DNA from 3 places in the Rhizobium sp. HT1-10 genome. Region 2 is predicted to be linked to each of the others. Evidence: predicted binding sites of a transcription regulator. Region 2 holds the regulator's gene; each other region holds the start of a gene.
What was found. The regulator PhoB, encoded in region 2, activates phosphate uptake and scavenging genes when phosphate is short. The targets are predictions, from matches to a motif close to TGTCATNNANCTGTCAT.

Region 1 (4,186 bases), 710 kb from region 2:
AGGCGGCCTGCCTTCTGGCCGACATCAGCTGGCGCGCCCATCCGGATTATCGTGGCCTGCAAGCGCTCAACGTGATTGCCAACTCCTCCTTCGTCGGCATCACCCATGCCGGCCGTGCCTTCCTCGCGCTGGCGAGCTACTACCGCTACGAGGGCCTGAATGACGACAGCGCCACGGAGCCTCTGGCAACGATCGCGACGCCGCTTCTGATCGAGCGCGCCAAGCTGCTCGGCGGCTTGCTACGCGTCGTCTACCTGTTTTCGGCCTCGATGCCTGGCGTCGTGCGCAATCTTGCCTTCCAGCGTTCGCGCAATCCGGATCTCGACCTTGAATTCGTCGTGCCGCCGGAATATCGCGATTTTGCCGGCGAACGCCTCGAAGGCCGCCTGCAGCAGCTGGGCAAGCTAACCGGCAAGCGCCTGGCCTTCCGCTTCGAATAGTCCGCAGTTTCTGCCTTCTCCCCATCGGGGAGAAGTGCCGAGCGAATGCGAGGCGATGAGGGGGAGCGGCAACTTCGGAGCCAGCCCCCTCATCTGTCCTTCGGACATCTTCTCCCCGGCGGGGAGAAGACAGGCTCAGCGCCAGGCCGGCTACTTGGCGTTCAGGAAATCGCCCACTTCGAGCAGCACGAACTCGTTGTCGTCGGCCTTGCCGAGCGAACGACCCGACGAGAACGGCAGGTTGTTGTCGTTGCCGACGATGATGTGGGTGGCGTCGACCCGATCGACGTTCTCGATCGTCACGAACGGCATGTCGTAATAGCCGTCGCCGCCGCCCTGGCGCTTCTTGTTGTTGGGATCGGAGATATGCATGAGATCGATATAGCCGATCTTGCGCACGGCCTTGCCGACGTTTTCTTCCGTCATCTCGATCTTGTAGACGCGCTTGTGCTTGGCAGCCACGGCAAAGCAGTCGGGCTTCGGCGCCTTCGGATCGGCACAGACCTTGTCGCCGGTGCCGGCCCCGTTGTCGCGCTCGAGTACCAGGCCGGTGGTTGCATCCAGCATGTTGAAATCGCCGATCGATTCGCCGCCGGGCGAGAAGGGATAGAGCCACGAGCGGCCGGTCCAGGCCTTCGAGGCGACGTCGAGTTCGATGATCCGCACGGCCGTCTGGCCATCGACCTTCTCGACGGTGCCATCATCCTGGTAAAGCGCGCCTTCGAGCAGGCCATAGAGCTTCGACCCGTCCGATGACATGGCAAGGCCTTCGAAGCCGCCCGAGCGCCTGATGTTGAAAGCTGGCAGTTTGAGGCTCGGGTTGGCAGGCAGTGAGAGCGTCGGATTGTCCGGCGACTTGACTGGCTTGCCGTTGACGACGGTCGATACGACGTCCGTCAGGCGGCCTTCCGTGTCGAAATGGAGGATGTAGGGGCCGAACTCCTCGCCCGTCCAGAAGCCGTCGGCGACAGGCTGGATCGATTCGACATCGAAATCGGCGCCCGTGAGGTAGCGCTTCTCGGCGCCTTCAAGAACGATCGGGAAGGGCGCTTTTTTGTCTGGGTCGGAGAGGAAGACCGTCTTCAGTACCTCGACCTTGCCGCTATCCCAGTTGAATTTGAGGTGGTGATACATCAGCGCCGCGTCGGTGGAATTGGCCTTGGTGCCGAAGCCATTGTCGGAAAGGCTCCAGAACGTGCCGTCCGGCATCGTCTTGATGCCTGAAAAGCCTTGCACGGCCTGGCCGTCGAACGGCAGCGACAGATCCGTCTTCACAAGGCCGTCCATGCCGGGAACGCTGCCGAGGGTGGTGGCGCGCTTGCGGTCGGCAGTGGTGAACTTGCCGGCCGTCTTCAGGTAGTCGGGAGCGTCTGCCGGAGCGGCGATGATCGTGTTGGCGGGCAGGATGGCCTGGGCAGTCAGGGTAGCCGGAAAGGCCTTCTCTTCGGCAAGAGCCTGGGTCGACATCAAAAGGCAGAGCGCCACGGAGGCATAAAGGATTTTGGTCATGTGTTCCACGCTTACTGGTCGGAATTGACAACCGAGGACTTACGGCGGGAACGTGTCTGGTAAATTATACCCGGATTAAGTTTTGATGACAGCCTGGCGCAACTTCTGGCACTAGCTGCCGAGGTTCAGCGACAGCTGCGACGGTCGGCGGAGCCTGGTCTCACCGATATCCCTCAGGGCGACCACGCCCACCTCCCGGCCGCGTCCCTTGACGGCGTGGGTGCCGAGATATTCGGCGTCGATTCCATCGGGCATCGTCATCAGATCGGCCAGGTCGGACGAGATCAAGACGCCTCTGCCGAGGGTCTTGGACAGTCCCTCCAATCGCGCGGTCGTGTTCACCGTATCGCCGAAGTAGGTGATCTTGTGCCGATCGACGCCAATCTCAGCCGTAATCACCGGCCCCCCGTGCAGGGCTGCCCGGACCCGCGGCACCTGGCCATAGACTTTGCGCCAGACGTCGCTGTTGGCTTCGATGTTCGACAGGATATCGAAAATGCAGCGCACGCAGCAGGCGTCCTTGATGCCGCGATTGAGCGGCCAGGTGATGATGGCCGCGTCGCCGATATAGTCGTCGATGGCACCGTTGTGCCGGCGGATCTGCTCGGCAAAGGTTCCGAACAGCGAGCCGAGGTATTGCTGTGTCCTCAGGTCGCCGTACTCCTCGGCAAAGGCCGTGGAGCCGACGAGATCGATGAACAGGAACACGCGCTCCTCCGGGACCGGATTGCGATAGCGCCCTGTCAGCAGGCTGATGAAAACGTCGCGGCCGAGCAGATCGCGGACGCGCAGGACGAGGACCGTCAATGCGGACACCGACAAGGCGTAGATGATGACCTCTGCCTGCGGGATCGTCGCGTCCAGCCAGCTCCCCTGGGTCAGCCCGATCATTCTCAACAGGTTGCCGGCTACGGCAAAGCCGATGCTGATCAGCGCCGCATCGATGAGCAGGGCAATGGGGATATAGGCGGGGGTGGGCAACAGGCGAACACGGCTATGGAGGCGCGGCATCAGCAAGCCTCGCTCGAAAGCGAGCAGCGGCATGCCGCAGAAGAGCGCGAAGATCGCACCGATGTACTTTGGGGATTCGGGATAGAAAGCAACGCCATAGGCGACGCCGGACAGAGCGACGAAGGTCGCGATAGCAAGCCAGTTCAACGCCGAGGGCAGTGTTCGCATGGTTGCTTCCGACAAGCTGAAGGCAGACGGTTGTGATCCCGCCTGGTCGCAGGGTCAAGCCTTTTCGCGGGCGGAAACCCTCCCGCAAAGGTAACAATCACACCGGGAGGGCGACGGTCTCCACCTTCTTGTCGACGAAGCGCAACGCCACTTCACCCTTGATCAGCTTGAGCGCCGTATCGCCGAACAGCTCGCGCCGCCACCCCGTCAGCGCCGTCACATCGGCCTTCTCGCCTTCCGCAGCGATTTTCTCGATGTCCTCGCTGTTGGCGATGACCTTAGGCGCGACACCGTTCTTCTCGGCGATCAGCTTCAGCAGCACTTTCAGAAGTTCGGCCGCCGCTGCGGTTCCCTCGGGGGCCTGGGTGTGGCGCGGCACATGCGGCATGTCCGCCTTCGGCATGTCGAGCGCGGCGTTGATGGCCTCGAGCACGGCAGCACCCGCCGACGAGCGCTCCCAACCCTTCGGTACGGTCCGAAGCCTGCCGAAAGCCTCGATGTCGCGCGGCTGCTGCTGGGCGATCTCATAGATCGCGTCGTCCTTGAGCACACGCGAGCGCGGCACGTTGCGGCTGCGGGCTTCCCGTTCGCGCCAGGCGGCGACGTATTTCAGCACGGCCAGTTCCTGCGGCTTGCGCAGCCGCATCTTCAGCCGCTGCCAGGCGTCGTCGGGATGAAGGTCGTAGGTGTCGCGCGATTCGAGGATCGCCATCTCTTCCGACAGCCACGAAGCACGGCCCTCACGGGCGAGCTCGTCGCGCAGGAACAGGTAGACGTCGCGAAGATGGGTCACGTCGGCCAGCGCATAATCGAGCTGCTTGTCGGTCAGCGGCCGGCGCGTCCAGTCGGTGAAGCGAGAAGTCTTGTCGATCTGGATGTTCTTGATGCGGTTGACGAGCTGGTCGTAGGAAACCGAATCGCCGAAGCCGCAGACCATCGCCGCGATCTGGGTGTCGAACACCGGATGCGGGATCAGATTGCCCCGATTGTAAATGATTTCAATGTCCTGGCGCGAGGCATGAAACACCTTCAGCACGGTGGTATCCGCCATCAGCGCA
Region 2 (4,186 bases):
AGAACACCTTGTCGGCGAAGGTCGCGTCGGTCAGCCGCTTGGCAAGCATTTCCTGGCCGGGAACCTCATAGAGGTTCGACAGATGCCAGACCTTGTCGGCCTGCGCCTTCAGCGCACCCACCAGATGCGGATGGCCATGGCCGAGCGAGGAAACGGCAACGCCAGCCCCGAAATCGAGATATCGTTCGCCGGTTTCCGTGATCAGCCATACGCCCTCGCCTCGCTCGAACCTGAGGGGTGCGCGCATGTAGGTGTCATAGAGTGGCGCGGCTTCAGCCATGGCGCTATTCCTTCGATCGATCAGGACGTGACGGCTGCAGTTCCGCAAAGCCGCCGTCGGCAATGAAAAATGCCGCCTTGCGGCGGCCGGGGCACTATTGTCGTTTCGCAGAACGATGTCAACAAACGGGGGATTGGTCAACGAATAGTTGATTTTAGCCTTGCGGAAAATGGCGTTTCATGTGGTCTTCGAGACTGTAATAAAGCTATTGCAGAAATATCACACTAGGCAGCAAGTTGGGGAAAACCCGGAAATCGATTCCCCGCGATTCCTGCGACTCTTGTCACGGAGTCAGCCTCACACTAGGTTAAATCTTGATTACTAGACTGCAATGCGGCGGACCTAGTCACCACAATTTAAAAGCGTTTTGTGCCTCGATTGAATGCGAGGCAATGGCGAAGGATTCCGCCATTGGGAACGCAGTCGGAGACAAGCATGAATTGGACAGACGAGCGCGTCGAAAGGCTCACGAAACTTTGGGCCGAGGGTTTGAGCGCCAGCCAGATCGCCGCGCAGCTGGGCGGCGTCAGCCGTAACGCCGTCATCGGCAAGGTTCATCGTCTTTGCCTGCCAGGGCGCGCGAAAGCCGGCGGCACGTCTTCGACGGCACGCTCGACAAAGCGGAATGTCGCACCCGCCCGTCCGACCACTTTCGGCACCCGCCCTGCCGCCCCGCGCACGACCGTTCGTGCCGAAGGCGCTACGATGGTCAAGGAAGACGCCGAGCTCGACGCAACGGCCCCCGTGCAGTTTCGCCCAACCTCGAACGCCGTCGTCCCGGTCGCTCGCCGCCTCGGCCTCACCGATCTGACGGAGCGCACCTGCAAGTGGCCTGTCGGCGACCCGCTGAAGGACGATTTCCATTTTTGCGGCCATGAATCGCCTGACCAGTCGCCATACTGCACCTATCACCAGAAAATGGCCTATCAGCCGGTCCACGAGCGCCGTCGCGCTGCCCGCTAGGCAAAGGCCGTCAGGAATAACGAAAACGGGCCGCGAGGCCCGTTTTGCGTTTGGGACGGAGCGAGTTCGAGCCTTGGGGCCATCGCCGCAGGGAAGCCGCCTCGCGCAGGACCTGAACGCCTGGACAAACGCGGAGAACCCATAAAAAAACGGGCCAAGCGGCCCGTTTCCAATTGTTGATGGCTGGTAGTGCGTCAGACTTCCATCGAATAGCCGGCACCGCGCACGGTGCGGATGACGTCCTGCATGTTGGAGAAATTCAATGCCTTGCGCAGGCGCCCGACATGGACGTCGACAGTCCGCTCGTCGACATAAATGTCATGGCCCCAGACGCCATCGAGCAACTGCGAGCGAGAAAATACGCGGCTAGGCGAGGTCATCAGGAACTCCAGCAGGCGGAATTCCGTTGGCCCAAGCCGGACTTCGCGGCTCTTGCGGTGAACGCGGTGGGTTTCGCGATCAAGCTCGATGTCGCCGCAGCGAAGAACGCTCGACAGGACTTCCGGACGCGCGCGGCGCAGCATGGCGCGCACGCGTGCCATCAGTTCAGGCGTCGAGAACGGCTTGACCACATAATCGTCCGCACCGGTGGAAAGGCCTCGAACGCGCTCGCTCTCTTCGCCCCGCGCCGTCAGCATGATGATCGGCAGACGCTCAGTCTCCGGCTTCATCCGGAGCCGGCGGCAAAGCTCTATGCCGGAAACGCCTGGCAGCATCCAGTCGAGGATGAGGAGGTCAGGGATGCGCTCCTGCAAGCGCATCTCGGCTTCATCGCCCCTCAGGATCGTGTCGACCTCGAAGCCTTCAGCCTCGAGATTATAACGCAGCAAGACGCTGAGCGCTTCTTCGTCTTCAACGACGGCAACTCTCGGAACCATGGGGCCCGCTCTCCTTCAACAGCCTTTTGGGCTTATTCCGTCATCGCGCCGACGGTATTGGCAGTGTCGTCCTTCGGGCGGTCGCCCTCGGGCAGTGCGCCGGTCGCCATGTAGAAGATGGTTTCCGCAATGTTGGTCGCGTGGTCGCCGATGCGTTCGATGTTCTTGGCGCAGAACAGCAGATGCGTGCAGGTGGTGATGTTGCGCGGATCTTCCATCATGTAGGTGAGCATCTCGCGGAACAGCGAGGTGTACATCGCGTCGATTTCCTCGTCGCGCTCGCGGATGGAGACGGCCTTGTCGGGCGAACGGGTGGTGTAGACGTCGAGGACTTCCTTGAGCTGGACCAATGCCAGTTCGGAGAGATGCTCGATGCCGCGGCCCAGGCTGCGCGGTACGCCGGTGCCCTGCACGGCCAAGACGCGCTTGGCTGTGTTCTTGCCAAGATCGCCGACGCGCTCCAGATCGGCTGCGATACGGATCGAGCCCATGATTTCGCGGAGGTCGGCGGCCATCGGCTGGCGACGGGCAATGGTCAGGATCGCCTTGTCGCCGACTTCGCGCTCGGCGTGATCGAGAATCGTGTCGTCGGAGATGACCTTCTGGGCCAGACCGACGTCGCCATTGACCAACGCCCGAACGGATTCGCCAACCATCTGTTCTGCCAGACCGCCCATTTCGGAGATGCGGCGCGTCAGGAACTTAAGATCTTCGTCATAAGCTGAATGAATATGTGTCGAAGCCATGTTTCTATCCTCAAATTGAAGGGCGTCAAGGGAAGCTGGTCTGCTCGTCGCGGCGACGACATCGCAATTCGCCTATTCGAGGCCTTCTTTGTTATCGGGCTAATCCACGCCCTTTTATGTCAGGGCAATGAAACAATTATGACAGGCTAAATCACTGATTTACAAGGTGATCCAATAACTAAACTTTTACTCGTCCGGCACCGTCAGAAGCGGACTGTGAAATCGGTGCCGCGACCCACTTCCGATTTCACGATCAGGCGGGCCCGATGGCGCGTAAGGATGTGCTTGACGATTGCCAAGCCCAGACCTGTACCCTTTTTCGAGCGGCTGTTTTCGACGCTGACGCGATAGAAGCGCTCCGTCAAGCGTGGCACGTGCTCCGCCGGGATACCGCCACCCCGATCAGACACGGTAACCTCGATCGGCTCTCCGGGTGCATTGCGCAACGTCACGTCGACACGCTTTCCTTCCTGGCCGTATTTGCAGGCATTCTCGATGAGATTCTCGAACACCTGCACCAGTTCGTCGCGGTCGCCGGTGACCTCCGCCTTGCCTGATGGCATGTGGAGATTGATGGCGACGTCGAGATCCATGGCGAGCGGCAACAGCGCATCCCGGACATGTCCGAGCAGCGGCACGAGATCGACCTTCTGGTCCGGCGCCAGGTGCGATTTCAGCTCGAGGCGTGACAGCGACAGCAGGTCGTCGACCAGACGGCTCATGCGCGTTGCCTGGTCGAACATGATGGCAAGGAACCGCTCCTGGGCCTTCGGATCGTTGCGGGCGGGGCCCTGGATCGTCTCGATGAAGCCGCGCAGCGAGGCCAGCGGCGTGCGCAGCTCATGGCTGGCATTGGCGACGAAGTCGGAGCGCATGCGGTCGATGTGGCGAAGCTCGGAGACATCCTTGAAGCTCAGCAGAAAGAAGGAATGGCCGCCATATTCATGCGGCGGAAGATCGATCGGCTTTATGCGGACGATAAAAACGCGCTCGGACGGCAGCCGCTCGGAATGCTCTATCTGGTTCGGCACCCCGGTGGCAATCGTTTCCCGCACCATGTCGAGAATGCCCGGCGAGCGGAGCTTGGCGGAGAGATGGGCGCCGAGCGGAAAGCTGTCGAGGGCGCGCTCGGCCGCAGGGTTCTGGTAGACAACCGACGCCTCCCGGTCGAGCACCAGGACCGGCATGTCGAGGCCTGCAAGACCGGCTGTCATTGGTTGCAGCAGGCGCTCAAGGTCGATCGGCACCGGCTGGGCACTCTCCTGCGGCTTGTCGTCGGCGACAAGCGGCGCACGCAGCAGGGCGACGATCACGACCAG
Region 3 (4,186 bases), on a different contig from region 2:
CGAAGCGTCCGGAAGGCCGCGTTCCGCTCGAAGGCATCGCCGCCGGCTTTGCCGCAGCGCTTGAAGCCGACTACAAGAAGCCAGGCCAGCTCGGCATGCGCTACCCTGTCGAAGGCACGGACTATGACCTCGGTCACGGCGACGTGGCGATCGCCGCCATCACCTCCTGCACCAACACGTCCAACCCGTCGGTGCTGATCGCTGCCGGCCTGTTGGCGCGCAATGCCGTTGCCAAGGGCCTGACGTCCAAGCCGTGGGTGAAGACCTCTCTCGCACCAGGTAGCCAGGTCGTTGCCGAATATCTGGCAAAGTCCGGCCTACAGACCGATCTCGACCAGCTCGGCTTCAACCTGGTCGGCTTTGGCTGCACCACCTGCATCGGCAATTCCGGCCCGCTGCCGGCGCCGATCTCCAAGACCATCAACGACAAGGGCCTGATTGCCGCCGGCGTTCTCTCCGGCAACCGCAATTTCGAAGGCCGCGTGTCGCCCGACGTCCAGGCGAACTATCTCGCCTCGCCGCCGCTGGTCGTCGCCTACGCGCTTGCCGGTTCGGTACAGATCGACCTGACCAACGAGCCTCTCGGCACCGACAAGAACGGTAGCCCGGTGTTCCTCAAGGACATCTGGCCAACCTCGCATGAAATCCAGGAATTCATCCTGAAATACGTCACCCGCGAACTCTACGAAACCAAGTACGCCGACGTGTTCAAGGGCGATGTCAACTGGCAGGCCGTGCAGGTTCCTCCGGGCCAGACCTATGCCTGGGACGACAATTCGACCTATGTGCAGAACCCGCCCTACTTCGTCGGCATGGGCAAGAGCGGCGCCGGCATCTCCGATATCAAGGGTGCCCGCGTTCTCGGCCTGTTCGGCGACAAGATCACCACCGACCACATCTCTCCGGCCGGTTCGATCAAGGCGGCGTCGCCTGCCGGCGCGTATCTCCTGGAACACCATGTCGGCGTTGCCGACTTCAACCAGTACGGCACGCGGCGTGGCAACCATGAAGTGATGATGCGCGGCACGTTCGCCAACATCCGCATCCGCAACCACATGCTCGGCCCGAACGGCAAGGAAGGTGGCTACACCATCCACTACCCGTCCAAGGAAGAGGAATCTATCTACGACGCGGCCATGCAGTACAAGGCCGAAGGCGTGCCGCTGGTCATCTTCGCCGGCGTCGAATACGGCAACGGCTCGTCGCGTGACTGGGCTGCCAAGGGCACCAACCTGCTCGGCGTCAAGGCCGTCATCGCCCAGTCCTTCGAGCGCATCCACCGCTCGAACCTGGTCGGCATGGGCGTCATCCCCTTCGTCTTCGAAGAAGGCACGACCTGGGCCTCGCTCGAATTGAAGGGCGACGAGACCGTCACCATCGAAGGTCTCGAGAACATCAAGCCGCGCGAAAAGAAGACCGCCGTCATCACCTACGGCGACGGCACGGTGAAGAACGTGCCGCTGATCAGCCGCGTCGATACGCTCGACGAGGTGGTCTACCTCAACAATGGCGGCATCCTGCAGACCGTTCTGCGCGACCTCGCCGCCTGATCGCATTCCTGTCGATCCATAACGCCGCCGGAGAGCGATCTCCGGCGGCGTTGTCGTTTCACGCTGATGTGTATTGCCGCGTGTCGTTGCGGCGCTGTCTCACCCGTTCGTGACTTTGCTGCGAGGTTGCGAGCCATTATCTCTTGTTTCAGGTTTGTCAGGCTTGATGCCGGCCACGGATTTTGACAATCAAGGTCTGAAATGAGGTGTTCTGCCATGTCCCTTCGGCTCTTGATCCCCCTGCTGGCTGGCGTTGCCCTTGCCGGGTCGGCGCATGCGCAGCAGCTTGGTAAGCTGAAGGGCGTCGTCGAGCTGTTCACCTCGCAGGGCTGCGCTTCCTGTCCTCCCGCCGATGCCGCCTTGCAGCGGCTGATCGCCCAGGGCGACGTCGTCGCGCTCGCCTATCACGTCGATTATTGGAATTACCTCGGCTGGAACGACACCATGGCGTCGAAGGAAAACACCGATCGCCAGTACAGCTATGCGCGCACCCTCGGGCGAAGCAGCGTCTACACGCCGCAGGCCGTCCTCAATGGGCGGGATCACCTGAACGGAGCGGATCTCGGCGCCATCAACGTCAAGCTCGACGATCTTTCCCGGGCCGGGCAGGGGCTGGTCGTCCCGGTCAGTGCGGCCATGAAGGGCGACGAGCTGGAAATCGATATCGCGGCGGGTCAGGGCAAAGCCAATGTCGTCGTCGCCTATTTTGATAGACAGCAGCGCGTCGACGTAACCAAGGGCGACAATGTCGGTCAGCAGATCGCCTATATGCACAGCGTTTCGGACGTCGAGACGGTTGGCATGTGGGAGGGCAAGCCAATGCACCTGACGCTGCCTGCCAACGTCATGGAAAAGGCTGGCCGCAAGGGGCTCGCGGTTCTGCTGCAGTCCTCGACGCCGGCGGGAGACCCGGCGGCGATCATTGGTGCAACGGCCATGACCCTCGGCGCGGACGACTAGGCAGTTATATGCCAAGTCCAAGGCGGCCAGCCCGGCAGGCGATTCAAGGCTTGAGGGGGGATGCCGAACCTGCCCGCCGGGGATTCCTGGCAACGCGACCAGGAATAGCAATAGAACTGGCGCAGCGAGGCTTGTCGTCAAGACAGACAGATCAAGAACTCCGCCGTCTTGCATTTTTGCAGCGGCGGGGCGACACTGTCATCCTGCTGTCACGAGCGGAGGCTTCGAGGAATTAATGACTGATCAGCCGGATTTAAGGCGCGGCGAAGGCCATGGCGTCGAGAACAACAGTTCCGTCGTCGTCGATATCAGCCAATACAAGCAGAGCAAGGACACCTTGCCGGTGACCTTCCATCGCCGCGAGCTTGACGCCATTCTGTGGATCTACGGCCGCATGGTCGGCGAAAACGAGTGGCGCGACTACGCCATCGACCATACCCGCGACAAGGCGATTTTCTCGGTCTTCAAACGCTCGGGCGAACTTCCGCTCTTTCGCATCGAGAAGGATCCGAAGCTTGCTGCCAAGCAGGGCGCCTATTCCGTCATCAACACCAACGGCATGATCCTGAAGCGTGGGCATGAACTGCGGCAGGTGCTGAAGGTGTTCGACAAGGCGCTGAAGCTGGTGGAAAAATAGCCAGACCGCGCGCCAGTCTGAGGCGGCGTGCCGTCCGCCAGCATGTCTCAATGGGTGCGGTAGACGAGATAGAAGGCCAGGGCCCAGCACATGATGGTCGATAGGCTCAGAAGAATAATTCCGGTACGCAAAAAATCTCTCCGCAACTTGTGGTGCCAAGCAACCGGGTACGAAGTCGGTGGCTAAAGAGTTTCAACCCACGACCAGATTCGGCAACTCCCGTGGGTATGTCCCGCCAAAATGATGTCGAGCGCCAGCGGTGCGAAGCGTGGCGGTTCCACCAGATAGCCCGCTCCTCGTTGACTGCAAAAGCAGGATCGAAATCCTAACTCCTTCCTTGCCGTGAAGTTTATCGACACGCGCGCTTTCCTCAGCTCTCCCGTCAATATTCACGGTGAACGGCGCATTGTGGGTTGGGATACCTCCTCACACCGGCGGTTGTATACTTATATGGTGCTATTCAAGATAGAAATAGACTAGGATTTTCATCCTATCTGATTCTGCCTTGGGACGATCCCGTGGAAATATCAACGCAGTCGGAGGCGGTCGCCGTTACGCCCGGTGCGGTCCCCGAGCTGCGTCTTTTAACCTCTGGTGTCGATGATCCCGTCGATGCCTGGCGCGCCTGCCTCGATGTTCTGTTTGACGGCGTGCATTTTTCCACAGGCAATGATTTTCAAGCCAGCCTGACCGTCCGGCATCTTGGTACGTTTCTCCTCTGCAGGAGTTTTGCGGGCGGTGCTCGGTTTTCGCGTAGCGCGCGGCTGGTCGAGAGGGACGACGTCGATCATCTCGTCATCTCGTGCCTGCTGAGTGGCCGCATTGCGGCGGGCAGCCCAGCGCGGGCCATTCGCCCGGGGATATCACCATCGTCGACCTTACTACACCGCTTGTCTTTGCGATGTCGGCGGCGGATGCGCTGCACGTGATCGTGCCGCGCACGGCACTGCCCAGCGCCGTCGCCTCGACGGGCTCCATGCCGTGGCGCGTCCTGAAGAAGGAGACGGCGATGGGTATCCTGCTGCGCGGCGTGATCGAT

Region 1: a site for PhoB is predicted at 2,024-2,040, ahead of VH564_RS03730 (esterase-like activity of phytase family protein). Genes of this name have one in related genera too.
Region 3: a site for PhoB is predicted at 2,707-2,723, ahead of VH564_RS06985 (DUF2794 domain-containing protein). Genes of this name have one in related genera too.

Annotation. Positions count from the first base shown of each region.
Region 1 covers NZ_JBCEBQ010000001.1:748,824-753,009, forward strand. Annotated here, with positions in the region: gene ppx (exopolyphosphatase) at 1-440, shown strand, start outside; gene VH564_RS03730 (esterase-like activity of phytase family protein) at 591-1,949, opposite strand; gene VH564_RS03735 (adenylate/guanylate cyclase domain-containing protein) at 2,061-3,128, opposite strand; gene rnd (ribonuclease D) at 3,226-4,186, opposite strand, start outside.
Region 2 covers NZ_JBCEBQ010000001.1:37,261-41,446, reverse strand. Annotated here, with positions in the region: gene VH564_RS00195 (aspartate aminotransferase family protein) at 1-280, opposite strand, end outside; gene VH564_RS00190 (GcrA family cell cycle regulator) at 716-1,243, shown strand; gene phoB (phosphate regulon transcriptional regulator PhoB) at 1,438-2,121, opposite strand; gene phoU (phosphate signaling complex protein PhoU) at 2,154-2,867, opposite strand; gene phoR (phosphate regulon sensor histidine kinase PhoR) at 3,071-4,186, opposite strand, start outside.
Region 3 covers NZ_JBCEBQ010000002.1:410,106-414,291, forward strand. Annotated here, with positions in the region: gene acnA (aconitate hydratase AcnA) at 1-1,550, shown strand, start outside; gene VH564_RS06980 (DUF1223 domain-containing protein) at 1,767-2,510, shown strand; gene VH564_RS06985 (DUF2794 domain-containing protein) at 2,746-3,147, shown strand; gene VH564_RS06990 (hypothetical protein) at 3,732-3,938, opposite strand; gene VH564_RS06995 (hypothetical protein) at 3,950-4,186, shown strand, end outside.